DNA from 2 places in the Staphylococcus sp. GDY8P57P genome. Region 1 is predicted to be linked to the other one. Evidence: predicted binding sites of a transcription regulator. Region 1 holds the regulator's gene; the other holds the start of a gene.

Region 1 (15,863 bases):
AGATTACTTTGTCTTTTTTATCTAAACTTTGTAAAGCGGGAATAGGTTTACCGTAATATCTGAATTCTGAATCATAATCATCTTCAATAATATATCTACTATGTTTCTGATGAGCCCATTTAATGAGTTGGGTACGTTTTTTTAAGTTCATGACATAGCCAGTTGGGAATTGGTGAGATGGTGTGATATATACAATATCATTATTAGAATTAAGTACGTCAGTCATGTTTATTCCGTCTTTCTCAACAGTTGCTTGAATATAATCGTGATTGTTTTTATCCAAAACATGTTTAATTGGTGGATAACTTGGTTTTTCTATTATGAATGACGATGTTTTAAGAATATCAGTAATCATGTTAAGTAATTGCTCAGTAGAAGACCCAATGATAATTTGATTTGGATGACATGACACACCTCTACTATTAAATAGATAATGTGCGATTTGTTGTCGTAAATTTAGTTCACCTTGTATGTCTCCTTTTTCTAAAAGCGCTAATTCATTATCTTCAAAGGCTTCCTTTGCAAATTTTCTAAATAGATTTAGAGGGAAATATTCGGCATCTATCTCTGCTAAATTAAATGCATACTTATATTGGTTAGTGTCAATTGGATTCGCTTCTGTTTCAATAGATGGGCTATTAACATTAATGACAGGGAGAGACTGTATATCAGATACATAATAGCCGGAGCGAGGTTTAGAGTATATAAAACCTTCATCTAAAAGTAGTTGATAGGCATGCTCAATAGTTGTATGGCTAAGTGATAAATGTTCACTTAATTGGCGCTTTGATGGAAATTTATCTTGTGTTTGATATTGACCTTCGATAATTTGATTTTTCAGCTGCTCATATAATGCTATATATAATTTTTGCTTTTTCATTTTAAACTGACCCCTAATTTTATAAATAAATTGTACCTTTTTAAATATCAGTTTATAACTTAAAATGAATTTAATCAAATGTGAAAAGGGGTTAATATTATGTCTAAAATCGTAGGATCAGATCGAGTTAAACGAGGAATGGCTGAAATGCAAAAAGGCGGCGTTATTATGGACGTTGTTAATGCAGAACAAGCTAAAATTGCTGAAGAAGCTGGCGCTGTTGCCGTTATGGCTTTGGAACGTGTACCATCTGACATCAGAGCAGCTGGTGGGGTAGCACGTAGCGCTAATCCTAAAATTGTTGAAGAAGTAATGAATGCTGTATCAATTCCAGTTATGGCAAAAGCACGTATCGGTCACATTACTGAAGCACGTGTATTAGAAGCTATGGGTGTAGATTATATTGATGAATCTGAAGTATTAACACCTGCAGACGAAGAATACCACTTAAGAAAAGATCAATTCACTGTTCCGTTTGTGTGTGGTTGCCGTAACTTAGGAGAAGCTGCACGTCGTATTGGTGAAGGTGCTGCGATGTTACGTACTAAAGGTGAACCGGGTACTGGTAATATTGTTGAAGCTGTTAGACATATGAGAAAAGTTAATTCAGAAGTTAGTCGTTTAGTTGTTATGAATGACGATGAAATTATGACTTATGCTAAAGAATTAGGTGCGCCATATGATGTGTTAAAACAAATTAAAGATCACGGACGCTTACCTGTTGTTAACTTTGCAGCTGGTGGTGTTGCTACACCTCAAGATGCTGCTTTAATGATGGAATTAGGTGCTGATGGTGTGTTTGTTGGTTCAGGTATTTTTAAATCAGAAGACCCTGAGAAATTTGCTAAAGCAATTGTTCAAGCTACGACGCATTACCAAGATTATGAACTTATCGGTAAATTAGCTTCAGAATTAGGCACAGCAATGAAAGGTTTAGATATTAATCAAATTTCATTAGAAGAACGTATGCAAGAGCGTGGTTGGTAATTTATGAAGATTGGTGTATTAGCATTGCAAGGTGCCGTACGTGAACACATTCGTCATATTGAACTTAGTGGTCATGAAGGTATTGCAGTTAAAAAGGTTGAACAATTAGAAGAAATAGATGGATTAATTCTTCCAGGTGGAGAATCTACTACACTAAGAAGATTAATGGATCTATATGGATTTAAAGAAAAGTTACAACAGTCTGATTTACCAATGTTTGGTACATGTGCAGGCCTTATCGTACTTGCGAAAGATGTCGAAGGTGAAACTGGCTATCTGAAAAAATTGAATATCACTGTTGAACGTAATTCATTTGGCAGACAAGTGGATAGTTTTGAAGCAGAGTTAGATATTCAAGGTATAGCTGAAGACATTGAAGGTGTATTTATTAGAGCACCTCATATTGCTAGTGTTGAAGAGGGCGTAGAAATATTAAGCACTGTGGGCGAAAAGATTGTTGCAGTCAAACAAGGAAAATATTTAGGCGTATCATTCCATCCTGAATTAACGGATGATTATAGAGTGACACAATACTTTATCGATCATATGGTCAAATAAAAAAGAATAGTAGGTAATGGAGAGACGCATTTGAGTGTTTCCATCTATGAAAATACCCTAGAACTTCTAATTGTCAGAAGTTCTAGGGTATTTAATTTCAATATTAGATAAAGAATCCAGCGATTGCTGCTGAAATAAATGATACTAATGTTGCCCCCAATAATAATTTAAGTCCAAAACGTGCTACGACGTCACCTTTTTCAGAGTTAAGTGATTTGATAGCACCTGAAATGATACCAATTGAACTGAAGTTAGCGAATGATACTAAGAATACTGATGTAACACCTTTAGCATGTTCAGAAATATCTTTTAAGTTTCCTAATGATTGCATTGCAACGAATTCATTAGATAATAATTTAGTTGCCATAATTGAACCAGATTTAACAGCATCTTCCCATGGTACACCAGCTAAAAATGCTAATGGTGCGAAGACAAATCCAATTAACGTTTGGAAATCCCATGTAATTGCGCCACCAGAAACAAAGCTGAAGATACCACTAACGATACCATTTAATAATGCGATGATGGCAATATAACCTATTAACATCGCACCAACGATTACTGCAACTTTGAACCCGTCTAAAATGTATTCTCCCAACATTTCAAAGAATGATTGCTTTTTAGTTTCGCTTTCGTCTACTAATAGTTTATCGTCTTCTTCATTAACTTTATAAGGATTGATGATAGAAGCAATAATGAAACCACCGAATAAGTTTAATACTACTGCTGTAACAACGTATTTAGGCTCAATCAATGTGAAGTAAGCACCGATAATTGACGCTGATACTGTCGACATTGCTGAAGCGGTTAATGTGTACAAACGTTGTTTAGGTATGTAAGGTAATTGTTGTTTTAATGAAATAAACACTTCCGATTGACCTAAGATTGCAGCAGCTACTGCGTTATAAGACTCTAAACGTCCCATACCATTAATTTTAGAGATTAAGAATCCTAAAACATTAATAATCCAAGGTAAGATTCGAGTGTATTGCAAGATACCAATTAATGCTGAAATAAATACAATTGGTAGTAATACGCTAAAGAAGAATGGTGGGTTTTTTGGATCGACAAATTTGAATCCGCCAAACACAAAGTTAACCCCTTCTGCAGCTTTTTGTAATAAGTAGTTAAATCCTTCCGAAATGCCCCCAATAACTGTAATACCTGCTGTCGTTTTTAATAAAATAAACGCAAATACAAGTTGGATGACTAATAAAAGACCAACATATTGCCAGCGAATATTTTTTCTGTCAGAGCTAAACAAAAATGCAAGTGCCAAAAAGAAAATTATCCCAATAATCCCAATAAGAATATGCATAATTCTACTCCTTTAAATTTTTCTTAATTAATATAATACATTAAATTCTTGCATGTAACATCATTATTTTAGAAAATTAAAAAACAAATTGGTTGAAAAAGGTCAAAGATGCTCATATAATATAGTCAAAGAAGGTCAAAAGAGGTGGTAAATCATGCACAACATGTCTGACATCATAGAACAGTACATTAAAAAGTTATTTGAAGAAAGTAATGAAGACGTGGTAGAAATTCAACGAGCTAACATTGCTCAACGTTTCGACTGTGTACCTTCTCAACTAAATTATGTTATTAAAACTAGATTCACAAATGAACATGGTTATGAAATAGAAAGTAAGCGTGGTGGCGGAGGTTATATCCGAATCACTAAAATTGAAAATAAAGATGCAACGGGGTATATTAATCACCTATTGCAAATCATTGGGCCATCTATTTCTCAACAACAAGCGTATTATATTATAGATGGTTTGCTAGATAAGGGACTCATCAGCGAAAGAGAAGCAAGAATGATTCAAGTAATCGTAGATCGCGAGACATTAAAAATGGACGTGGTTGCTCGAGATATCATTAGAGCCAACATATTAAAACGCGTATTACCAATCATTAATTATTATTAATAGAAAAGCGAGGTGTCTATGTGTGCTTTGTGAAAACTGTCATTTAAATGAAGCAGAGGTTAAACTCACAGTAAAAAGTAAAGAAGGCACTTCTGAGAAATGGGTATGTTCTATATGTGCGCAGGGTGAAAATCCTTGGCAACAAAATGAAAATACATCGCCACATTCTCAGTTTCAAGACGATATTGAAGAAGCTTTCGTCGTCAAACAAATATTGCAACATTTAGCAACTAAGCATGGAATTAATTTTCATGAAGTGGCTTTTCAAGAAGAGAAGCGATGTCCAACATGCAACATGACTTTAAAAGATATTGCACATGTAGGGAAATTTGGTTGTGCAAATTGTTATGCTACATTTAAAGATGACATTGTAGATATAGTAAGACGTGTGCAAGGTGGACAATTTGAGCACGTAGGTAAAACGCCTCGTTCTTCTCATAAGAAACTTGCCATCAAAAAACAAATCGAAGAAAAAACGAAGTATCTCAATGTATTAATTGATGAACAAAACTTTGAAGAAGCTGCTATCGTTAGAGACGAAATAAAAGCATTGAAAGACGAGAGCGGGGTGGAACGCAATGAGTGATATGAATACGCATATCAGTGAATGGATGAAACAAACAGAAGAATCTCCAATTGTGATGTCTTCCAGAATCCGATTAGCTAGAAATTTAGAAAATCATGTCCATCCACTCATGTTTCCCTCAGAACAAGATGGCTTTAGAGTGATAAATGAAGTGCAAGATGTATTGCCTGATTTGTCTCTCATGCGTTTAGATACAATGGATCAACAAAACAAAATGAAACTTGTTGCTAAACATTTAATTAGTCCTGAACTTATTAAACAACCGGCATCAGCAGTGTTATTAAATGAAGACGAATCGATCAGCATTATGATTAATGAAGAAGACCATATACGCATACAAGCAATGGGAAATGATTTGTCATTACATGATTTATATAACAAAGCGAGTGATATTGATGATACGTTAGATCAATCGCTAGACATTAGTTATGATGAACATTTAGGGTATTTAACAACATGCCCAACTAATATTGGTACAGGTATGAGAGCAAGTGTGATGCTACATTTACCAGGGTTATCCATCATGAAACGTATGAATCGTATTGCACAGACCATTAATCGTTTTGGTTTTACGATTCGAGGTATATATGGAGAAGGCTCGCAAGTTTATGGCCATATCTATCAAATCTCAAACCAATTAACACTTGGTAAAACTGAAGAAGAAATTATAGATAATTTAACTGAAGTTGTTCAACAAATTATAAATGAAGAAATGCAAATTCGTGAACGCTTAACGCATTATAATGAATTGGAAACGTTAGACCGTGTTTATCGGTCATTGGGTATCTTACAGAACAGTCGAATTATTTCAATGGAAGAAGCTTCCTATCGTTTAAGTGAAGTGAAATTAGGTATTGATTTAGGGTATTTAACATTGAAAGACTTTCAATTTAATGAATTAATGGTGAGTATTCAATCAGCGTTTATTTATAACGATGAAGATGAAACAATCTCTGTAAATGAGAAGAGAGCAGATATATTAAGAGAATATACACAATAGGAGGTAAGAAATATATGCTATTTGGTAGATTAACTGAACGTGCACAACGTGTCTTAGCACATGCGCAAGAAGAAGCTATACGTTTAAATCATTCTAATATAGGTACAGAACACTTACTACTTGGCTTAATGAAAGAGCCAGAAGGTATAGCCGCTAAAGTATTAGAGAGTTTCAATATTACCGAAGACAAAGTGATTGAAGAGGTTGAGAAATTAATCGGCCATGGACAAGATCAAACAGGAACATTGCATTATACACCTAGAGCCAAGAAGGTAATTGAACTTTCAATGGACGAAGCTAGAAAGTTACATCATAATTTTGTAGGTACAGAACATATTTTACTAGGTTTAATTCGTGAAAATGAGGGCGTAGCTGCGCGTGTATTTGCTAATCTAGATTTAAATATTACAAAAGCGCGTGCTCAAGTGGTTAAAGCATTAGGAAGTCCTGAAATGAGCAATAAAAACGCTACAGCAAATAAATCAAATAATACACCTACATTAGATGGATTAGCACGTGATTTAACTGTGATTGCCAAAGATGGAACACTAGATCCTGTTGTGGGTAGAGACAAAGAAATTACGCGTGTGATTGAAGTATTGAGTCGTCGTACTAAAAATAACCCAGTACTAATTGGCGAACCTGGGGTAGGTAAAACTGCAATTGCAGAAGGTCTTGCACAGGCGATTGTTAATAATGAAGTGCCTGAAACATTAAAAGATAAACGTGTCATGTCACTTGATATGGGAACAGTTGTAGCAGGTACTAAATATCGTGGTGAATTTGAAGAACGTTTGAAAAAAGTAATGGAAGAAATCCATCAAGCTGGTAACGTTATTCTATTTATTGATGAATTGCACACATTAGTTGGTGCTGGAGGTGCAGAAGGCGCAATTGATGCATCAAATATATTAAAACCAGCATTAGCTCGTGGTGAATTACAATGTATTGGTGCTACAACATTAGATGAATACCGTAAAAACATCGAGAAAGATGCAGCGTTAGAACGTCGTTTCCAACCAATTCAAGTTGATGAACCTTCTGTTGAAGATACAATCGCAATTTTAAAAGGATTACGAGATCGTTATGAAGCGCATCATCGTATTAATATTTCTGATGAAGCACTTGAAGCAGCTGCTAAATTAAGTGATCGCTATATATCTGATCGTTTCTTGCCTGACAAAGCAATTGATTTAATTGACGAAGCAAGTTCAAAAGTAAGACTGAAAAGTCATACAACACCTAACAACTTGAAAGAAATTGAGCAAGAAATTGAAAAAGTGAAAAATGAAAAAGACGCTGCAGTTCACGCTCAAGAATTCGAAAATGCGGCTAATTTACGTGATAAACAAACGAGACTTGAAAAACAATATGAAGATGCTAAAAATGAATGGCAAACAACGCAAGGTGATAAGTCTACATCACTATCTAAAGAAGATATTGGCGAAGTGATTGCAGGCTGGACAGGCATACCACTTACAAAAATCAATGAAACAGAGTCAGACCGATTATTGAATCTTGAACAAACATTACATGATAGAGTGATTGGTCAAAATGACGCTGTAACATCTATAAGTAAAGCAGTACGTCGTGCACGTGCAGGATTGAAAGACCCTAAACGTCCAATCGGTAGCTTTATCTTCTTAGGACCAACTGGTGTAGGTAAGACGGAACTAGCTAGAGCGTTAGCAGAATCAATGTTTGGCGAAGAAGATGCAATGATTCGTGTTGATATGAGTGAGTTTATGGAAAAACATGCAGTGAGCCGTTTAGTTGGAGCGCCTCCTGGCTACGTAGGTCATGATGAAGGTGGCCAATTAACTGAAAAAGTTAGACGTAAACCTTATTCAGTTATTTTATTTGATGAAATTGAAAAGGCACATCCAGATGTGTTTAACATCTTATTACAAGTGTTAGATGATGGTCATCTAACGGATACTAAAGGACGTCAAGTTGATTTCCGTAATACTGTGATTATTATGACATCAAATGTTGGTGCACAAGAATTACAAGATCAACGCTTTGCAGGTTTCGGTGGTGGCTCTGACGGTCATGACTATGAAACGATTCGCAAGACAATGATGAAAGAATTGAAAAATTCATTCCGTCCAGAATTCTTAAACCGTGTAGACGACATCATCGTATTCCATAAACTTTCTAAAGATGAATTGAAAGAAATTGTTACAATGATGGTTAATAAATTAACACAACGTCTTTCTGAACAAGATATTAATATTGTAGTAACCGACAAAGCGAAAGAGAAAATTGCGGAAGAAGGTTATGATCCAGAGTATGGTGCACGTCCATTAATCAGAGCGATTCAAAAAACAGTTGAAGATAACTTAAGTGAATTAATTTTAGATGGCAACCAAATCGAAGGTAAAGAAGTCGTTATTGATCATGATGGCGATGAATTCAAATATAATATCAACGAAAAAAAATAATAATGTTTCAGATTCAGACGAAGATAGTGACGTAACTGAAACAGAAGTATAATTTAATAAAATGATCGTTAGGCCTAGCTATTTTTTAGGATAGAAATAGTATAGGGCTATAACGCAAAGTACGTGCTAACTAATGAAGGTGAGATAATGTTTATATAGTACGTTTCTTAGCACTCGTCATTTATCTGGGAGTGGGACATGAATTCGTAATGGATTCTGTTCCACTCCTATTACTTTTTGAAATATAATGTAGTGATTTCAACTGAAATAAAATGATTATCTATATACATCATTTTGAACAATAAATAGCAACATATTTATATAAAATGCTTAAGTTTACATTTGTCATTGTGCAACGTTACATATAAAATAGATTTGTTCAAAGAAAAATCGGAGGTGCAATTTTGGCCAAAAAGAAAGTGATTTTTGAGTGTATGGCTTGTGGCTATCAATCTCCAAAATGGATGGGAAAATGTCCTAATTGTGGTTCATGGAATCAAATGGAGGAAATTGTTGAAAAAGCTTCAAATCCCAAACACGGCGTTAAGACATCAACATCTAGCGCAAAGGTCCAGAAATTAAATGATATTAAGAATGAAGTAACGCCAAGAGTTCAGACAGAATCAAAGGAATTTAACCGCGTTTTAGGTGGTGGTATTGTAAGTGGTTCTTTAGTGTTAATAGGTGGAGATCCTGGTATTGGGAAATCAACACTATTACTACAAATTTGTGCATCACTATCACAAAAATTAAATGTACTGTATATTACGGGTGAAGAATCACTTAATCAAACTAAATTACGGGCTGATCGTTTAGATGAAGATTCTAGTAATTTAAACGTGCTGGCAGAAACGGATTTAGAAGTGATATATCAAACGGTTCAACAAGCACAGCCAGATATTTTAGTGGTCGATTCGATCCAAACCATATATCATCCAGAGATTAGTTCGGCACCTGGCTCTGTATCTCAAGTTCGAGAAAGCACGCAGAGTTTGATGAATATTGCCAAACAAATGAATATCGCCACATTTATCGTTGGTCATGTAACCAAAGAAGGTCAAATTGCAGGACCGCGTTTATTAGAACATATGGTTGATACTGTGTTGTACTTTGAAGGAGATGAGCATCATGCTTATCGTATCTTGAGAGCAGTTAAGAACCGTTTTGGTTCTACTAATGAAATGGGCATATTTGAAATGAAACAAAGCGGATTGAAAGGGGTACATAATCCATCAGAAATGTTCTTGGAAGAGCGGTCTACTAATGTGCCTGGATCAACGATTGTAGCAACGATGGAAGGTACGCGACCATTGCTAATAGAAGTTCAAGCGTTAGTGACACCTACCACATTTAATAACCCTAGACGGATGGCTACAGGAATTGATCATAATCGTTTGAGTTTATTAATGGCAGTATTAGAGAAAAAGGAAAATTATTTATTACAACAACAGGATGCTTATATTAAAGTGGCAGGTGGTGTTCGATTAACAGAACCAGCAGTTGATTTAAGCGTTATTGTAGCGACAGCTTCAAGTTTCAAAGATAAAGCAGTGGATGGACTTGATTGTTATATTGGAGAAGTAGGTTTGACTGGTGAAGTGAGACGTGTTTCTCGAATTGAGCAACGTGTTCAAGAAGCGGCTAAATTAGGGTTTGAACGAGTTGTAATTCCACAAACCAATATTGGTGGATGGCAATTCCCTGAAGGTATTAAAGTAGTAGGCGTCTCTACTGTACATGAGGCACTTAAATATGCTTTTAAAGCGTAACATAAGCTGAAAAAGAGGTGAGACTTTTGAAAGTATTAAAAGGCATTGTAATCATTATATATATTATCTTAGGTATGGCACTTGGTATTTTGCTAATACCTGAAATACTCAAAGATTTTAATATTAATGGTTATCCATTTTTAAATAATTATTATATTGACGGCTTAATAGGTATCATAGTATTTTTCTTGATTTTTGGCTTCTTTATTAATAAAGTAACAAGAACTTTCAAAGCCGTTGAACATTGGATTATGCAACGTAGCGCAGTTGAAATTTTATTTGCAACACTCGGACTTATCATTGGCCTATTTATTTCAGTAATGGCCTCGTTTATTCTAGAAATGATTGGAAATACGATACTGAATCATCTTATACCACTTATTATTACTTTATTGCTATGTTATTTAGGCTTCCAATTTGGTTTGAAGAAGCGTGACGAAATGCTCATGTTCTTGCCAGAAAACATGGCGCGTTCTATGTCTAAAAGTAATATTAGTGCCGTACCTAAACTATTAGACACAAGCGCAATTATCGATGGTCGTATCTTAGATGTCATTCGATGTGGTTTTATCGATGGCGAAATACTTATTCCGCAAGGTGTCATTAATGAACTTCAAGTCGTTGCTGATGCGAATGATAGCGTGAAGCGTGAAAAAGGGCAACGTGGATTAGATATATTAAATGGATTATATGATTTAGATTATCCGACACGTGTGATACATCCACAAAAGTCTCACAGTGATATCGATGAACTATTAGTGAAATTAGCACAGAAATATCATGCGCATGTGATTACTACCGATTTTAATTTAAATAAAGTATGTCACGTTCAAGGAATTAAAGCGTTGAATGTGAATGACTTGTCTGAAGCAATTAAACCAAATGTACATCAAGGCGATCGCATTAATATTCTATTGACTAAAATGGGTAAAGAACCGGGTCAAGGTGTTGGCTATTTAGATGACGGTACAATGGTAGTAGTTGATAATGCGAAACCACTTGTTGGTAAGCATGTAGACTTAGAGGTCATCAGTTTATTGCAAACATCGTCAGGTCGTATTATTTTCGCTAAAAAAGTTGACGATTCGGAATCATGATTCATAGAATATGTTTGATAATGACAATAAAATATGTGTAAAAGACTAGGTTTCATGTGAAACGCTAAATGTTGAGCGTACGCTTTTCAAATAGCAAAGCATGAAACCTATTTATGTAATGTGACTGAATGTGCAACTAAGTGTGGTAAGTGGAAACATGTGACTTATCAAAGTATTGATTTAATGCTACAATAATGAAGAAATGCGAACTTTTATCTAAGATGAATGTAAAGTGGAAAGTTATTCGGAAACACGTCTAAAATGATAGTTTGGAATAACTTTTTTCTAATGGTTTGAAGATGTTTCTGAATGGTGTATGACTGCTCGGTTAAATTACAGAGCGCGTCACCTATATTAGATAAAGCGTATGAATTCGATGGTAAAACAGAATTAATAATTATAGGAGTGAATACGATGAGTGAACGCATTAGAGTGAGATATGCGCCAAGTCCAACTGGATATTTACACATTGGTAATGCAAGAACTGCATTATTTAACTATTTATTTGCTAAACATTACGATGGTGATTTCGTAGTGCGTATTGAAGATACAGATAGTAAACGTAATCTTGAAGATGGTGAGTCATCTCAATTTGATAATTTGAAATGGTTAGGTTTAGATTGGGATGAATCTATCGATAAAGATAAAGGTTATGGTCCTTATCGTCAATCTGAACGCGGTGACATCTATAACCCACTTATCCAGCAATTATTGGATGAAGATAAAGCTTATAAATGTTATATGACTGAAGAAGAACTTGAAAAAGAGCGTGAAGAACAAATCGCACGTGGTGAAATGCCTCGTTATGGTGGCCAACACGCACATTTAACTGAAGAGGAACGTCAACAATTTGAAGCTGAAGGACGACGCCCATCAATTAGATTCCGTGTGCCTCAAGATCAAACGTATACGTTTAATGACATGGTGAAAGGTGAAATTTCATTCGATTCAAATAACATAGGAGATTGGGTTATCGTTAAAAAAGACGGCATACCTACGTATAATTTTGCTGTAGCCATCGATGATCACTATATGGAAATTTCTGATGTTATTCGTGGGGATGACCATGTTTCTAACACACCTAAACAACTTATGATTTATGAAGCGTTTGGTTGGGAACCACCACGCTTTGGTCATATGTCATTAATTGTTAATGAAGAACGCAAAAAATTAAGTAAACGTGATGGTCAAATTTTACAATTTATCGAGCAATATCGTGACTTAGGTTACTTACCAGAAGCATTATTTAACTTTATTACTTTATTAGGTTGGTCTCCAGAAGGCGAAGAAGAAATCTTTTCTAAAGAAGAATTTATTAAGATCTTTGATGAGAAACGTCTTTCTAAATCACCAGCAATGTTCGATAGACAAAAATTAGCTTGGGTTAATAACCAATATATGAAAACGAAAGATACGGATACTGTATTTGAACTTGCATTACCGCATCTTATCAAAGCTAATTTAATCCCAGAATCTCCAAGTGAAGCTGATAGAGAATGGGGTCGCAAATTAGTTGCACTTTACCAAAAAGAAATGAGTTATGCAGGCGAAATTGTACCGTTATCTGAAATGTTCTTCCATGAAATGCCTGAATTAGGTGAAGAAGAGCAAGAGGTTATTAATGGGGAACAAGTACCAGAATTAATGTCACATCTATATGGTAAATTAGAAGCTTTAGAACCATTTGAAGCGGGTGACATCAAAAAGACAATTAAAGAAGTACAAAAAGAAACAGGTATTAAAGGTAAACAATTATTCATGCCAATTCGTGTTGCCGTAACAGGTCAAATGCATGGTCCTGAATTACCAAATACTATTGAAGTACTAGGTAAAGACAAAGTATTATCACGATTAAAAAAATACGTGTAAATGGTGTAAAGCATATACGTGAACAAGATGAACATTTCATTTAGCTAACACTTGAAATTTTACATTAAAGCAAATATGATAAAGTTAAACATGGCAAAGTCATGTTAATATTGATATTACAAGCGCAAAGGATTAGTAAATATTAGACTATGATTTCAGAGAGTGTACGGTCGCTGCGAGTACACCATAGACGATATTGAATGCACCTTTGTTTGATTAACTAAATAAAGTAAATGAGTATGATAAAGTTAACTTTCTCACCTATCGGTAGGGTGAAGGACTCGCTTAATTTTATCTAGAATACAGAGTGGAACCGTGCAGTAGCGCCTCTAGCATCTTAGTGTTAGGGGCGCTATTTTGTTTATCTATTATGTATGTCAGTAGTGTGTATATTGATTTTGATAAATTTTTAACTTTTTAAAAAACTGAGGGGGCGACAGTCTTGATAAAAAGAATTAGAGACGATGTGAAAATGGTGTTTGAACAAGACCCAGCAGCGCGTACAACATTTGAGGTGATTACAACTTATGCTGGATTACATGCAGTATGGAGTCATCTAATTGCGCATAAACTTTATAATAAAAAACGTTATGTACTTGCGAGAATCATATCTCAAGTATCACGTTTCTTTACAGGGATTGAAATACATCCAGGTGCTAAAATTGGCAAACGCTTATTCATAGACCATGGTATGGGCGTTGTCATTGGTGAAACTTGTACAATTGGTGATAATGTAACTATTTATCAAGGTGTCACATTAGGTGGTACAGGTAAAGAAAAAGGGAAACGTCATCCTGATATAGGCGATAACGTATTAATCGCAGCTGGGTCAAAAGTGCTAGGTAATATTCAAATTGATTCAAATGTAAATATTGGTGCGAATTCAGTAGTATTACAATCTGTTCCAAGTTATACGACTGTCGTCGGTATTCCGGGACATATTGTTAAACAAGAAGGTAAACGTATTGGTAAAACATTTGATCATCGTAATTTACCTGACCCATTATTTGAACAAATTAAGCAACTAGAAAAGCAACTAGAAAAAGCTAAGAACGGAGAGATTAAAGATGATTACATTATATAATACTTTGACACGTCAAAAAGAGACATTTGAACCGATCGAACCAGGTAAGGTGAAAATGTATGTTTGCGGTCCGACGGTATACAATTACATTCATATTGGTAATGCGCGTCCAGCTATTAATTATGATGTGGTGCGTAGATATTTCGAATATAAAGGGTATGAAGTGATTTATGTTTCAAATTTCACTGATGTAGACGATAAATTAATTAACCGTTCGAAAGAATTGAATGAGAGTGTGCCAGATATTGCAGATAAATATATTAAAGCATTTTATGAAGATGTTGGCGCATTAAATGTTAAGAAAGCTACTTCAAATCCTCGTGTAATGAATCATATGGACGAAATTATTGATTTTATTAAAGATTTAGTTGACGACGGTTATGCCTACGAGAGTGATGGCGATGTATACTTTAGAACGCGTCAATTTGAGGGGTACGGTAAATTAAGTCATCAGTCATTAGATGATTTAAAAGTAGGCGCAAGAATTGAAGCTGGAGAACAAAAAGAAGATGCGCTAGATTTCACATTATGGAAAAAAGCAAAACCTGGTGAAATTAGTTGGGAAAGTCCTTTTGGTGAAGGACGTCCAGGTTGGCATATTGAATGTTCTGTAATGGCGTTTCACGAATTAGGTAAAACAATTGATATTCATGCCGGTGGTTCTGATTTACAATTCCCACATCATGAAAATGAGATTGCCCAATCAGAAGCACATAATCACGCGCCATTCGCAAATTACTGGATGCATAACGGCTTTATAAATATTGATAACGAAAAAATGAGTAAATCATTAGGTAACTTTATTTTAGTTCATGACATCATTAAAGAAGTAGATCCTGATGTATTGCGATTCTTTATGATTAGCGTACATTATAGAAGTCCTATTAATTATAATTTAGAACTGGTTAATGCAGCTAAGAGTGGTTTAGAGCGTATCCGAAATAGTTATCAATTGATAGAAGAACGTGAAACGATTGCGACAGATATTGTTGACCAATCTAATTATATTGACCAAATCGATGCTATTTTAGAACAATTTGAGACTGTTATGGATGATGATTTCAATACTGCCAACGCAGTTACTGCTTGGTATGATTTGTCTAAACTTGCGAATAAATACGTTTTAGAAAACAATACATCTACGCAAGTCATTTCAAGATTTAAAGAAGTTTATCAAATATTCAGTGATGTGCTCGGTGTGCCACTTAAAGGTAATGAATCAGATATGTTACTTGATGAAGATATTGAAAAACTCATCGAAGAACGTAATGAAGCGCGTAAAAATAAAGACTTTGCACGTGCAGATGAAATTAGAGATATGCTTAAAGAACAAAATATTATACTAGAAGATACGCCACAAGGTGTACGCTTTAAACGTGGATAGTATGGATATTAAATTATTAAATCCTTTAACATTAGCCTACATGGGTGACGCAGTATTGGACCAGCACGTGCGTGAATATATTGTTCTTAAATTACAAAGTAAGCCCAATCGATTACATCAAGTTTCGAAAAGTTATGTGTCTGCTAAAAGTCAGGCACAAACTTTAGAAACATTGTTTGAAATGAATTGGTTCACTGATGAAGAACAAGACATTGTTAAAAGAGGTCGCAATGCCAAAAGTCACACTAAGGCTAAAAATACAGATATTCAA
Region 2 (15,863 bases), on a different contig from region 1:
CACCACGTTCTAACCCAGCTACTTATACTGGCGTATTTGATGATATTCGCGATGTATTCGCTCAAACTAACGAAGCTAAAATTCGTGGTTATCAAAAAGGACGCTTCAGTTTTAATGTTAAAGGTGGACGTTGTGAAGCTTGTAAAGGCGATGGCATTATCAAAATTGAGATGCACTTTTTACCTGATGTGTATGTCCCTTGTGAAGTATGCGATGGTAAACGTTACAACCGTGAAACATTAGAAGTAACGTATAAAGGTAAAAATATTGCCGAAGTACTTGAAATGACGGTGGAAGAAGCTGCATATTTCTTTGAAAATATCCCAAAAATATACCGTAAATTACAAACACTTGTGGACGTTGGCTTAGGTTATATCACGCTCGGCCAACAAGCTACAACTTTATCAGGTGGGGAAGCACAACGTGTTAAATTAGCATCAGAATTGCACAAACGTTCAACTGGACGTTCTATCTACATTCTAGATGAGCCGACGACGGGTCTACACGTTGATGATATTAGCCGATTGCTAAAAGTATTGAATCGACTAGTTGAAAATGGTGATACAGTTGTCATCATTGAACATAATTTAGATGTCATCAAAACAGCAGATCACATTATCGATTTAGGACCTGAAGGTGGCGATGGTGGGGGTACACTTGTTGCCACAGGTACGCCTGAATACATCGCTAATGTACCATCGTCATACACAGGTAAATATTTAAAAACAGTACTCGAACGCGATAAAGTTGAATAACTAAACCTAGCGTCAGGAAACTATAAAGACGAAGAATGATTAATAATGCACAAGGTGGCCTAGTTATTAAATTTTAACTACAAAATCTACAAGCTAAGTAGGCTTGGAACGGGGCATTAAATCATAAAACTTACAAATTAAGTTTTCCTGACACTCGAGACCCGTATAGAATCCGGAACAAAAATAATATAATGAAGCTATTTTGCAAATTCGCAGTAGCTGACTGAACTGAGAAGACGCTTAATTCAAGCTTTTCTCAGTTCTAGTCACCCTTGCGGGGGTGGGAGAACGAATTTATTAAGAATTCTCTCCCACTCCCTTTTCATTTGAGTGTGTTGTAAAATGTGAACGAAACAAATATATTAGGAATTCTTCTTTTTTATATTAATCTTCTCTTTATTTTTGATATGATAATAGATGAATGAATTCAAGTGAAAATTTTGAGGTGAACTCATGTTAACGACAGAGAAATTAGTCAAATTACTTAAATTAGAATTATTTACAGGTGAAAAAGGATTACATAAACCGATTAAAAATACAGATATATCAAGACCGGGTTTAGAAATGGCTGGCTATTTTTCACATTATGCTGCAGATCGTATCCAACTATTAGGAACAACGGAATTATCGTTTTATAATTTATTACCTGATGAGGAACGTCACGGACGAATGAGAAAATTATGTCGTCCCGAAACACCTGCAATCATAGTGACTAGAGGATTAGAACCGCCACAAGAGTTGATAGAAGCAGCTCAAGAAATGGATACACCACTGATTGTATCCAAAGATGCAACGACAAGTTTGATGAGTCGATTAACAACGTTCTTAGAACACGAATTAGCTAAGACGACATCATTACATGGTGTATTGGTCGATGTTTACGGTGTTGGTGTATTAATCACTGGAGATTCTGGTATAGGTAAAAGTGAGACTGCACTTGAATTAGTGAAACGAGGACACCGACTTGTAGCAGACGATAATGTCGAAATTCGTGAAATAACAAAAGATGAATTAATAGGCACACCACCCAAATTGATTGAACACTTACTCGAAATTAGAGGCCTTGGTATCATCAATGTTATGACATTGTTTGGTGCAGGCTCTATCCTTACACAGAAACAAATTCGTTTGAACATCAACCTTGAAAATTGGGATAAAGATAAATTGTATGACCGAGTTGGATTAAATGAAGAAACATTACAAATTCTTGATACAGAAATCACTAAAAAAACGATTCCTGTACGTCCAGGACGAAACGTGGCAGTTATTATAGAAGTTGCAGCAATGAACTATCGCCTGAATATAATGGGCATTAATACTGCAGAAGAGTTTAACCAACGATTAAATGAAGAAATCCTAAAAAAAGGTCATCAAAGCAAGGAGAGCTAGAGCATGCTTTTAAATTTGAATTATATTGACCCTACTGCATTTAATTTAGGACCACTCTCAATAAAATGGTACGGTATCATTATTGCTGTAGGTATTCTCATTGGTTATTTTATAGCTCAAGAAAGTTTGAAATATGTTGGGCTACATAAAGATACGCTTGTTGATGTCATCTTTTATAGTGCCATTTTTGGATTCATCACTGCTCGAATTTATTTTGTGATTTTTCAATGGCCATATTACATGCAAAACCCTATTGAAATTCTAATGATATGGCATGGTGGTATAGCAATACATGGTGGTCTTCTAGGCGGATTTATTACCGGTATAATTGTATGCAAAGTAAAAAATCTTAATCCGTTCCAAATAGGTGACATTGTAGCACCAAGTATTATATTAGCTCAAGGAATTGGGCGTTGGGGAAACTTTATGAATCATGAAGCTCATGGTGGCCCAGTTCAAAGAACATTTCTTGAAAACTTACATATTCCAGAGTTCATTATCCGTAATATGTATATAGAAGGCGTGTACTACCATCCCACATTTTTATACGAATCAATATGGGATGTATTAGGCTTTATCATATTAATTACAATTAGAAAGCATTTACGTGTGGGTGAAACATTCACATCATATTTAATTTGGTATTCCATTGGACGTTTCTTCGTAGAGGGTCTAAGAACTGATAGTTTGATGTTAACAAGTAACATTAGAGTAGCCCAACTTGTTTCAGTCATTTTGATTGTGATTGGTTTAGCGCTAATGATTTATCGTCGTATTAAACATCAACCACCATTATATAAAGAGGCAGGCCCATTATCATGGCCTAGTCCTAAAGGTAAAGTAAAATAATGAGACGATTAACGAAAGAGGGTCATCATAAGATTAATCCATTATGGCGAATTTATCGTTTTGTACGTTTCCCGAGAGTGCTTAGGAATACTATGATTATTGAAATTTGTCGCTTTATACCGAATTTAAGTTGGAAAAGATGGCTATACATCCATTTATTGAACATGTCCATTGGCCAACATACAGCTATAGCCTATAAGGTCATGCCAGACTTGTTTTATCCCCAACTTATAACCATTGGCAATAATACAGTAATTGGTTATAATACTACAATATTAACGCATGAGGTATTAGTAGATGAATATCGCTATGGTCCAGTTAGAATAGGTGATCAAACTTTAATTGGTGCGAATTCGACAATATTACCAGGTGTAAATATCGGTCATCATGTGGTTGTGAAAGCCGGCACAGTTGTGTCGAAAGATATACCAGACGATGCCGTTGCATATGGCAATCCTATGCACATTCATTATAAATAAAGAGAGGTGACAAAGAATGGCGCAAAACAATGATAAAATTATTTCAATGAAATTTGATGAACCATTTTATCGTAAAATGGCGGATCAAAAATATAAAACACAAGATTTTAATAAAGCAGCAGAATACTATAAAAAAGTGCTTGATTTGTCACCACAAGATTTTGATATAAAGTTAAAGTATGCCCATTGCTTAAATAAACTTCATTTAGGTAGACGAGCAGAGCATTTGTTTTATGACAGTATTATTGAAGGGCAAAATGTAGCAGATAGCTATTATGAGCTTAGTCAATTAAACATCGACCTTAATGAGCCAAACAAGGCCTTCTTGTTTGGTATTAATTATGTGATTTTAACAGATGATAAAGATTTCAGAGAAGAATTAGAAAAGACCTTCGAAGTGTCATATATGAGTGAAGAAAAAATTCAACTCGAAGCACAGCTTTTTGCTACACAACTATTATTCCAATATTTATTTTCTCAAGGACGATTGCAAGATGCACGTACGTATATATTGAATCAAGATGATACTATTCAAGAGCATAGAGTGATTCGCAACTTACTAGCCATGTGCTATTTATATTTAAGCGAATATGATATTGCTAAAGACATGTTTGAAGCATTGCTATCAGAAGATAATTCAGATGTACACGCGTTATGTCACTATACATTGCTACTTTACAATACCAATGAAAAAGACAAATATCATAAATATCTTAAAATATTAAGTAAAGTTATGCCTATGAACGATGATGAAAGTTTTAAATTAGGTATCGTACTAAGTTATTTAAAACAATATGAAGCGTCTCAACAAATATTATTACCTCTATATAAAAAGGGGAAATTCGCTTCAATTCAAATGTTTAACGCATTGAGTTTTAATTATTATTACCTTGGAAATAAAGAACAGAGTCAATTCTTTTGGGATAAATTACTTCAAATATCTAAAGTAGATGTTGGTTATGCACCTTGGATACTAGAAGAGAGTAAACAAGCTTTTGATCAAAAGATACTACCATTGTTATTAGATGATGATAGTCATTATAGACTTTATGGTGTCTTTTTATTAAATCAATTAAATGGTAAAGAAATATTAATGACACAAGAGATTTGGTCTATTTTAGAAAAAATGAATGATTATGAGAAACTTTACCTTACGTATTTAGTTCAGGGTTTACATTTAAACAAATTAGATTTCATTCATAAAGGTTTAGTACGTTTGTATGAAATGGATGAAATACACAAGGATACGGAATTATTTATAAGTTGGATTGATAAAGGCGAAGGTTTAATTGCGAATGAAGTTGATTTAAGCGAAGTTGATAGATATGTAGCTGCACATGCATATTTATATCATCGTTATTATCATAGTCATGTAACTAAAAAGAAAATCATGACATTGTTTAATGTATCGCGTTACAAGTTAGATAGTGCGATTAATCAATTATTGAGCATATAAATTTAAAGATTTCAAATAATAATATATAATGCGCATGATATTAAAAACGTAGGAGGCATAGAAATGACAGAAGTAAATTATGATGTTGCAATTATCGGCGCAGGACCTGCTGGTATGACTGCAGCAGTTTATGCATCACGTGCAAATTTAAGCACAGTAATGATTGAACGAGGCATGCCTGGTGGCCAAATGGCTAACACAGAAGAAGTAGAGAACTTCCCAGGATTTGAAATGATTACAGGTCCGGATTTATCTACCAAAATGTTTGAACACGCTAAAAAATTTGGTGCCGAATATCAATATGGAGATATTAAATCTATTGAAGATAAAGGTGACTATAAAGAAATTAACCTAGGTAATAAAGAAATAACAGCACGCGCTGTGATTATTTCAACAGGTGCCGAATATAAAAAAATTGGTGTCCCTGGAGAACAAGAACTAGGTGGACGCGGTGTAAGTTATTGTGCAGTGTGTGATGGCGCCTTCTTTAAAAATAAAAACTTATTTGTAATAGGTGGCGGTGACTCTGCAGTTGAAGAAGGAGCATTCCTTACTAAATTCGCAGACAAAGTTACCATTGTACACAGAAGAGATGAATTAAGAGCGCAGAAAATCTTACAAGATCGTGCGTTCAAAAACGACAAAATTGATTTTATCTGGAGCCACACATTAAAATCTATTAACGAAAAAGATGGTAAAGTAGGCTCTGTAACACTTGTTTCAACTAAAGATGCCTCAGAACAAACGTTAGATGCAGATGGTGTATTCATTTATATTGGTATGAAACCATTAACAGCACCATTTGTTAATTTAGGAATTACAAACGACATGGGCTATATTGTAACGGAAGACAATATGAGTACTACAGTACCAGGTATTTTTGCTGCTGGAGATGTAAGAGATAAAGGCTTACGACAAATTGTAACAGCAACTGGTGATGGTAGTATAGCAGCTCAGAGCGCTATTGATTACATTGAAGAATTAAAAGATAAAGAAGAAGCATAATTAAGCAAGGCTAGAACATGTCATCACATTTGATTGTGATTTAAACATGGGTTCTAGCCTTTTTTAATGGGTGCGTAAACTACTAACTACTTATATCGCATTAATCGTTACGATAAGTCGTTCATATGATATTATGAAGGTAAATTAACTATAGTCGTGAACGTATATTGACGTTAAAAAGATGAACTAGGCGGTGTCAAAATGACGAACCATAATGAAAATGAAATGAGTAAAAGTGAACTATTAGTAGTAACAGGTCTATCAGGTGCTGGTAAATCCGTAGTTATCCAATGTTTAGAAGATATTGGTTACTTCTGTGTTGATAACTTACCTCCGATATTACTTCCCAAATTTGTTGAACTAATGGAACAAGGAAATCCTTCTTTGCAAAAAGTAGCAATCGCGATTGATTTAAGAGGGAAAGAATTATTCAAGTCGTTAGTGGAAGAAATTGATGCAATTAAAAGTAGAAATGATGTTATTGTAGATGTCATGTTTTTAGAAGCGGAAACGGAGAAGTTAATCTCGAGATACAAAGAATCTAGACGTGCACATCCTTTGAATGAAAATGGTCAAATGTCATTAATAGATTCAATTTTAGAAGAAAAGCAATTGCTTAGTAATATTCGCTCAATTGCTAATTACATCGTAGATACAACACAATTGAAGACGAAAGAGCTTAAAACAAAGGTTAAAGAAAAATTCCAAGATGACAATTTTAAATCATTTAGTATTAATGTTTCAAGTTTCGGATTTAAACATGGCATACAAAAAGATGCAGATTTAGTGTTCGATGTTCGTTTCCTTCCAAATCCTTATTATGTTGAAGACTTAAGACCGATGACGGGAGAAGACGAACCCGTTTATCATTATGTTATGAAATGGAAAGAAACTGAAATATTTTTCGAAAAATTAATGGATTTATTGAAATTTATGATACCAGGTTACAAAAAAGAGGGTAAATCTCAATTAGTGATTGCAATAGGTTGTACAGGAGGTCAACACCGATCTGTTGCGTTAGCTAAACGTATTAGTGAAGAATTAACAGACATATTTGATTATAATGTTTATGTTCATCATAGAGATGCACATATCGAAAGTGGCGTGAAAAAATGAAACAATTAAAGATTGTACTTATAGGCGGTGGAACAGGTCTATCAGTATTAGCAAGGGGATTAAGAGAGTACCCCATCGATATTACAGCCATCGTTACTGTAGCGGATGACGGTGGTAGTACTGGTAAAATCCGTAGTGAAATGGATATACCAGCACCAGGCGATATTAGAAATGTTATTGCAGCATTAAGTGATGCAGAACCAGTCATAGAAGAGTTGTTTCAATATCGTTTTAAAGAGAATCAAATTGAAGGACATTCACTTGGCAATTTATTATTAGCAGCTTTAACCAATATCAAGAATGACTTTGGTCATGCGGTAAAAGAATTAAGTAAAATATTAAATATTAAAGGCAAAGTGATTCCATCTACAAACACGAATGTGATGTTAAATGCAGTGTTAGAAGATGGAGAAATTGTACGCGGCGAATCTCAAATACCAAAGAAAAACAAACGTATTGAGCGTGTCTTTTTAGAGCCTGAAAACGTTGAGCCTATGGAAGAAGCGATTGACGCACTAGAAGATGCAGATTTAATCGTACTTGGACCTGGTTCGTTATATACTAGTGTGATTTCAAACTTATGTGTTAAAGGTATGTCGGACGCTATCTTACGCTCAAATGCGCCTAAATTATATATATCTAATGTTATGACTCAACCTGGAGAAACGTCGGATTACGATGTTATGGATCATATTCAAGCGATACATAATCATGCTGGCAGTGACTTTATCGATTATGTCATTTGTAGTAATGATAAATACGATGATAATGTTTTAAAACGTTATAAAGAGCGTAATGCCAAACCAGTTGTTATGGATGAACATAAAATAACGGATCATAACATTAAGATCATTACGTCATCGAATTTAGTTGAAATCTTAGATGACCATTTAGTGCGTCATAATACGAAAGTTTTAGCGAAATTAATCTATGATTTAGCCCTTGAATTGACAAGTACGATTCAATTTAGACCGAAAAAATAACACTTCTAATCGGCAGTATAACTATGGTATGATAAAGAGCGTATGTGTATTCATGTATGCGTAGAATAACGTGTAACAATATAGGATGTTAATTACATGTATATATAAATTTGATTAGAGGGGGAAATGTGATGAGTTTTGCGTCAGATATGAAAAATGAATTAACACGCATTGAAGTTGACGAAAGCAATGCTAAAGCAGAGCTTAGCGCATTAATTCGTATGAACGGTGCACTTAGCCTATCTAATCAACAATTCGTAATTAATGTTCAAACAGAAAATGCTACGACTGCTAGAAGAATTTATTCATTAATTAAACGCATTTTTAATGTAGAAGTTGAAATTCTTGTGCGTAAAAAAATGAAATTAAAGAAAAATAATATTTATATTTGTCGTACAAAAGTACGTGCGAAAGAAATTCTGGACGAACTAGGTATTTTAAAAAATGGTATTTTCGTTCATGATATTGATGCTAGCATGATTAAAGATGATGAAATGCGTAGAAGTTATTTGAGAGGCGCATTTTTAGCTGGAGGATCTGTAAATAATCCTGAAACATCATCCTATCATTTAGAAATATTCTCTCAATATGAGAATCATTCTGAAGGTTTAACTAAGTTAATGAATAGCTATGGCTTAAATGCTAAACACTTAGAACGCAAAAAGGGTAGCATCGCTTATTTAAAAGAAGCCGAAAAAATATCTGATTTTCTTAGTTTAATAGGTGGATATCAAGCATTATTGAAGTTTGAAGATGTGCGAATTGTTAGGGATATGAGGAATTCAGTGAATCGTTTAGTGAATTGTGAAACTGCAAATCTTAATAAGACGGTAAGTGCCGCTATGAAACAAGTGGAAAGCATTCAATTAATTGATCAAGAAATTGGACTAGATAATTTACCAGATCGCTTAAGAGAAATTGCAAAACTTCGAGTCGAGCATCAAGAAATCTCCTTAAAAGAACTAGGAGAAATGGTTTCAACTGGTGCTATATCAAAATCTGGAGTAAATCACCGCTTAAGAAAGCTAAATGAACTTGCAGATAAAATTCGAAGTGGCGAAAAAATTGAATTATAGGTATGAACTCGTCACATAGTGGCGAATTTTTTTGTAAGAGATTAGGTTCTTAACACGTTTATGGCATTTAGTATTCTATAATAGTTGAATGACAGGCAGACTAAAAAGAGCCTGGGACATCAATAATATAGTGATACTATTTTGCAAATTCGCAGTAGCGGACTAAACTGAGAAGGCACTTAAATCAAGCTTTTCTCAGATCTAGTCATCCTTGCGTTCGGCGGGGCCCCAGCAAAGATCATTTTACTAAGAAATGCTACAAACAAAGCAAGCTGGGAGCGGACGACGAATTTCAAAAGCATTCTGTCCCACTCCCATAATGTAAAAAATATATGCAATTTAAAACTATTAGCCCCCTCGAGAGGAGTCGAACCTCTATTTTAAGAACCGGAATCTTACGTGCTATCCGTTACACTACGAGGAGATATAAAGTAACAAAGACAAAATTCTGTACTATTTATCAATTTAAAAGTACAATCTGAATGTATGTTTATAGTGTACAAAATATAATAAAATAAGGTCAAATTTTCTTTGTGCTATATGAGTTTAAATTTTGACCATTTTTGACTTTTCATGTAGAATACTAAATAACAGTTAATCATAAGGAGGAAATATAAATGAATTTAATTCCTACAGTAATTGAAACAACAAATCGCGGTGAACGTGCATACGATATTTATTCTCGTCTATTAAAAGACCGTATTATTATGTTAGGTTCTGCAATTGATGATAACGTAGCAAATTCAATTGTATCACAATTATTATTCTTACAAGCGCAAGATTCTGAGAAAGATATCTACTTATATATTAATTCACCAGGTGGTAGTGTCACTGCTGGTTTTGCTATTTATGATACAATCCAACACATTAAACCAGACGTACAAACTATTTGTATCGGTATGGCTGCATCAATGGGTTCATTCTTATTAGCTGCTGGTGCAAAAGGTAAACGTTTCGCATTACCAAATGCGGAAGTTATGATTCACCAACCATTAGGTGGTGCACAAGGACAAGCAACTGAAATCGAAATCGCTGCTAACCACATTTTAAAAACACGTGAAAAATTAAACAAAATTTTAGCTGAACGTACAGGTCAAAGTATTGAAAAAATACAAAAAGATACGGACCGTGATAACTTCTTAACAGCTGATGAAGCTAAAGCATATGGCTTAATCGATAATGTTATGCAGCCTGAAGATTAATCATTAATGTTAAATTATCATGAAAAATGAGTCCGGGACAAAAATTATATAATGAAGCTATTTTGCAAATTCGCAGTAGCTGACTGAACTGAGGAGGCGCTTAATTCAAGCTTTTCTCAGTTCTAGTCACACTTGCGGGGGTGGGACAACGAATTTAAAAAGAATTCTGTTCCACTCCCATTTTTTTATGATTTTTTTGAAGTGCTTTTTAGGAGAAGTCGAACCGAAATCACAAGTAAAATAGCACCAATGAATATGAAGAAAATTGACATTAATATAATTACAAAATGATGTTCGAAGGCAAAAATGCCATTTAGTATCAGAAATAGACTAGCGATGATTAATAAAATATACGTTAATTTCTCGTCGTTCATGATTCAAAACTCCAATAACTATGCATCGATTAAATCTTCGAAAGCAATTTTTAAGTTAGGATAATTAAATGTAAAGCCAAGTGCATCCAATTTGTTTGGTAATATCTTTTGCGTATCTAAGACAACTGTAGACATTTCACCAAGTGCGATTCGCATCAAGAACGATGGAACCCATGTTTCATGAGGGCGGTGCATGACACGTGCAAGTGTATATCCGAATAGATTTTGACGTTCAGCCATAGGTGCAGCCATATTGAAAGGACCTTGGGCTTTAGGATGGTCGATGGTAAATAGAATTGCACGTACTAAATCATTAATATGAATCCAAGAATACCATTGGAATCCAGAACCTAATTTGCCCCCTACAAAAAATTTATAAGGCAGTTTCATCGTTTGTAATGCGCCACCATCATCAGATAAAATCATGCTGAATCTTCCTAGTACGACACGTGTACCAAATGATTCAAAACGTTTGGCAAAACGTTCCCACTGATAAACGACATCAGATAAAAAGTCGAAGGGAAGTGTTTGATATTTTTCAGTATACGTTTGATATAAACTTGGTGGATAATAGCCCATCGCACTCGCATTGAAGAGGACTTCAGGTTTATGGTCGCGATTGCTGAATAAATCAACGAGTGCTTGTGTTGATTCGATACGGCTAGTCATGATTGATTGTTTGTATGATGGTGTCCAACGTTTATTTAAAGTTGCACCAGCTAAATTGATAACTACATCTATATCTGGAACTTGAGATGTCCAACCGTCTTTTGACCAATTAATATATGAAATTTTAGGATCATCACTTTGCTTATCGCTACGAGTTAATATTGTAATGTGTACATCGCGATGCTTTAACTCGTTTACTAATTGACTGCCTACCATTCCAGTTCCGCCAGTTATTAAGAATTGCTTCATATTTACACCTCTATTAATTTATTGTATTTGAAAAGACGTTCTACGATTGTCGTTCAACGATCGTTGTTCAAAAAATGTACAACGATTAGTCAATAATATGTCATTTACTATGCTGTAAACAGGATTTAATTTTACGAAGGTTAAGTTATAATAAATTTGTACCTTCGATATAGTAGATTTCAATAGCTTTGAGTAAATTGAGTATACCCCATAGACTACGCAAAATAAACGAAGGTCAATTTTGACTCCCTTTAGTAGAAGCCCATGCGAGCATCGTATGGGCTTTTTGTATATCTATTATAGTACTAATTAATGTAGATTAAGAATAATATGATTAAAGGAATGAAAATGATTGATAATAGCAAGAGGTCAAGACGAGACGTGTTGCTATCATCATAATTATCATTATTTAACATCATTGACTTTAATCCACGTTTAGGTGCTTTGTCTTCTTCAAAGATATCATCAGAAACAATTTTCTTCATTTATCTCACACTCTCGAATTATAATTAAATTATATTTGCATAATTGATGTTTGTAATTACTTATGATGTTATCATATATAAGTAATTATGTATCAATTTAATTTATGTCTTAATCCTTTTTATATCATTTTCGTGTGAATGACTGTAAAATAATTTGCTACATATAGGGACTAAACAAATTGAATATATTAAAGTGAGGTAACTTATGTCTAAGAACAATAGAAATAGAGATGACTTTGGTGAACCGGAAAAGAAAAAAATGAGTGGCATTTCGAAACTGATTAGCACGATTATAGTCTTATTATTATTAAGTGGCTTGGCTTTTGCGATTTACGCATTTGTTGATCATTCTAACCGATCAAGTGAACGCTTAAATAATCAATCAACTGAAGAGAAAAAAGACAAGAAAGATAAAAAAGATAAAGAAGAGAATGACAAAAAATCGAGTGAAGAACGTTCGAATGTGACGCAGGAAACTGTTACGCAACAAGCACCTCAAACTCAACAACGTCAGACTCAGCAAGCAACGCCTTCAACACAAGAAAGAACTAAACAACCATCAACTGAAGAGAAACAACGTACAAAACAAGATACTAAAGAAGAAAAAACTCAAGAGAAAACAACTAAAGAAGAGGCTACTACTGAAGAAAGCCGTACAAAAGAACAGGCAACACAAGAAAATAATAGCAATCGCAACAACAATAGAAATACGAATGAGTCAAATACGAATAAACCAAATCGTACTCAATCAAGCACACAAACTAGAACACAACAATCACCGCAAACACAACAACGTTCAACAACGCAACCATCTACGCAGCAATCAACTTCAAGACAAACGACACAACGAAATGCTACGTCTACACAAAGCCAATCAAACCAACAATCATCTAATAATAATTAGTAGCATCATGGGTCTTGATTAAGACCTGTAATATTAGTATGATTTAAACCCATTAACTAGCAATGAATTAACGTTAAACATCGATGGTTAAAGGGGATGCAAGTGATGATAGCAGTCTTATGAGATTTCTCATGAGGCTGCTTTTCTTAATTTAGTCATCAATAGTATGATGACAAAGCGCTAGAATGAATTTGTACCAATATGACATCATTACCGAGCTCCTTATCTTTAAAACATCCAATTCATTAAAAAAGTAAAAATGATAGAAAGTAAAATAGAAATAAAGATTGAAGAAAGGCAACCAAACGGGCAACCACAACCATACCGATACCTAACGGAATAATGCGCTCGATCAGTAGGCTGCGAATGATTAAAATAGTCATCATCTTTATATCTTCGATCATTTGGATCAATAACCTCAACATGATTATCCTCTTCGCGAGCCATTTTTTCTCCTCCTTTAAATGAAGTGCTTCTATTGTAAATGAGAACAACTTGCATAGGAAAGTATTTTGCAAAAGAATAATTATTAAACTTTGAGGGTAATACTATAAAATAAGAGATAAATTATACTTTTTATTATGCATATAGTAGGTTTATTCTACTTAATTTGGGAAATTTTACAGATAATTTTAAATATTAGAGTTTTTCTCTTGCATTTTCATCAACACAATAGTACTATTGCAAGTGTAAAGAGGTTAGATTTTGTCCCAGGCGGGACACAAATAGTCAAACCGCTTTTATACTATTGGTTACCTTTTAGACATAAAGGAGGAAGGTAGTAGTGAAAGACTTGATTAAAATTCAACAGAAGTTGATACCTGATCTCGTGGATAAAATGTATCGACGCTTTTCTATCTTAACTACTATCTCAAATAATCAACCAGTAGGTAGAAGAAGTTTAAGTGAACATATGGATATTACTGAACGTGTCTTAAGGTCTGAAACAGATATGTTGAAGAAACAAGATTTAATCCAAGTTAAATCAACTGGAATGGAAATCACTGAAGAAGGTAGATCTGTTTTAAATCAGCTTAACGAATATTTCAATATTTATACTGATGATAATCAATTAGCTGAACAAATTAAGACCACTTTCGGTATTAAAGAAGTTCATGTTATACCTGGTGATGCAGATGCTCACGAGAACGTAAAATCAGAAATGGGGAGACAAGCTGGTCAATTACTTGAAAGCATCCTATATGAAGATGCGATTGTTTCAGTAACAGGTGGTTCGACGATGGCAAATGTTAGCCGTGCGATGCATCTTTTACCATTTAATGTGTTTTTTGTTCCAGCGCGTGGTGGCCTTGGAGAAAATGTTATCTACCAAGCTAACACGATTTCAGCGAGCATGGCGCAACAAACAGGTGGGTATTATACAACGCTTTACGTACCAGATAATGTAAGTGAATCAACGTATAATACACTTCTAATGGAACCTTCTGTGGTTCATACATTAGATAAAATCAAACAAGCAAATATAACAATCCACGGTATTGGTGATGCGCTGAAGATGGCGCATCGTAGACAATCGTCAGATGAAGTGATTGAAAGCCTTCAACATCACCAAGCCGTTGCAGAAGCTTTCGGTTACTATTTTGATGCTCAAGGCAACGTAGTCTATAAAGTAAAGACGATAGGACTACAACTTGAAGATTTAGAAACCAAAGATTTTATATTCGCTGTTGCCGGAGGTCAATCTAAAGGAGAAGCAATTAAAGCTTACTTAAGTATTGCCCCTAAGAATACAGTATTAATTACTGATGAAGCAGCAGCAAAAGTAATATTAAATAAGTAATAAAAAGTTAATAGCTTTTTAAATATCATTTTAAAGGAGGCCATTATAATGGCAGTAAAAGTAGCAATTAATGGTTTTGGTAGAATTGGTCGTTTAGCATTTAGAAGAATTCAAGACGTAGAAGGTATTGAAGTAGTTGCAGTAAACGACTTAACAGACGACGAAATGTTAGCTCATTTATTAAAATATGACACTATGCAAGGTCGTTTCACAGGAGAAGTTGAAGTTATTGATGGTGGTTTCCGCGTAAATGGTAAAGAAGTTAAATCATACGAAGAACCAGATGCAAGCAAATTACCTTGGGGCGATTTAGATATCGACGTAGTATTAGAATGTACTGGTTTCTATACAGATAAAGAAAAAGCAGAAGCACACATCAATGCAGGTGCTAAAAAAGTATTAATCTCTGCACCAGCTAAAGGTGACGTTAAAACAATCGTATTCAACACTAACCACAATGACTTAGATGGTTCAGAAACAGTTGTTTCAGGTGCATCATGTACTACTAACTCATTAGCACCAGTTGCTAAAGTGTTAAGTGACGAATTTGGTTTAGTTGAAGGTTTAATGACAACTATTCACGCATACACTGGTGACCAAATGACTCAAGATGGTCCACATAAAAAAGGCGACAAACGTCGTGCGCGTGCAGCAGCTCAAAACATCGTACCAAACTCAACAGGTGCTGCAAAAGCTATCGGTAAAGTTATTCCTGAAATCGATGGTAAATTAGACGGTGGTGCTCAACGTGTACCAGTTGCTACAGGTTCATTAACTGAAGTAACAGTTGTATTAGAAAAAGACGTTACTGTTGAAGACGTTAACAAAGCAATGAAAAACGCTTCAAACGAATCATTCGGTTACACTGAAGACGAAATCGTTTCTTCAGACGTAGTTGGTATGACTTACGGTTCATTATTCGATGCTACTCAAACTCGTGTAATGTCTGTTGGTGACCGTCAATTAGTTAAAGTTGCAGCTTGGTATGACAATGAAATGTCTTACACTGCTCAATTAGTTCGTACTTTAGAATATTTAGCAGAATTATCTAAATAATTTAGAAGCATAGTT

What was found. Region 1 encodes CtsR, which represses protease genes until heat stress. Its sites were predicted from a motif close to ATGGTCAATAAAGGTCAAACA; they were not measured.
Region 2: a site for CtsR is predicted at 9,659-9,679, ahead of clpP (ATP-dependent Clp endopeptidase proteolytic subunit ClpP). Genes of this name have one in related genera too.

The regions. Positions count from the first base shown of each region.
Region 1 covers NZ_JAESLK010000017.1:49,913-65,775, reverse strand. Annotated here, with positions in the region: gene pdxR (MocR-like pyridoxine biosynthesis transcription factor PdxR) at 1-880, opposite strand, end outside; gene pdxS (pyridoxal 5'-phosphate synthase lyase subunit PdxS) at 980-1,867, shown strand; gene pdxT (pyridoxal 5'-phosphate synthase glutaminase subunit PdxT) at 1,871-2,425, shown strand; gene KA878_RS05170 (NupC/NupG family nucleoside CNT transporter) at 2,529-3,743, opposite strand; gene KA878_RS05165 (CtsR family transcriptional regulator) at 3,898-4,359, shown strand; gene KA878_RS05160 (UvrB/UvrC motif-containing protein) at 4,382-4,945, shown strand; gene KA878_RS05155 (protein arginine kinase) at 4,938-5,945, shown strand; partial or broken gene KA878_RS05150 (ATP-dependent Clp protease ATP-binding subunit) at 5,960-8,441, shown strand; gene radA (DNA repair protein RadA) at 8,794-10,158, shown strand; gene KA878_RS05140 (PIN/TRAM domain-containing protein) at 10,233-11,255, shown strand; gene gltX (glutamate--tRNA ligase) at 11,670-13,124, shown strand; gene cysE (serine O-acetyltransferase) at 13,567-14,208, shown strand; gene cysS (cysteine--tRNA ligase) at 14,192-15,592, shown strand; gene KA878_RS05120 (Mini-ribonuclease 3) at 15,594-15,863, shown strand, end outside.
Region 2 covers NZ_JAESLK010000002.1:111,736-127,598, forward strand. Annotated here, with positions in the region: gene uvrA (excinuclease ABC subunit UvrA) at 1-755, shown strand, start outside; gene hprK (HPr(Ser) kinase/phosphatase) at 1,209-2,144, shown strand; gene lgt (prolipoprotein diacylglyceryl transferase) at 2,148-2,993, shown strand; gene KA878_RS00550 (acyltransferase) at 2,993-3,472, shown strand; gene KA878_RS00555 (tetratricopeptide repeat protein) at 3,489-4,928, shown strand; gene trxB (thioredoxin-disulfide reductase) at 4,992-5,933, shown strand; gene rapZ (RNase adapter RapZ) at 6,135-7,049, shown strand; gene KA878_RS00570 (gluconeogenesis factor YvcK family protein) at 7,046-8,032, shown strand; gene whiA (DNA-binding protein WhiA) at 8,164-9,108, shown strand; gene clpP (ATP-dependent Clp endopeptidase proteolytic subunit ClpP) at 9,726-10,310, shown strand; gene KA878_RS14225 (hypothetical protein) at 10,496-10,684, opposite strand; gene KA878_RS00585 (TIGR01777 family oxidoreductase) at 10,703-11,602, opposite strand; gene KA878_RS00590 (hypothetical protein) at 11,908-12,087, opposite strand; gene KA878_RS00595 (DUF4887 domain-containing protein) at 12,293-12,991, shown strand; gene KA878_RS00600 (hypothetical protein) at 13,220-13,438, opposite strand; gene KA878_RS00605 (sugar-binding transcriptional regulator) at 13,776-14,792, shown strand; gene gap (type I glyceraldehyde-3-phosphate dehydrogenase) at 14,841-15,848, shown strand.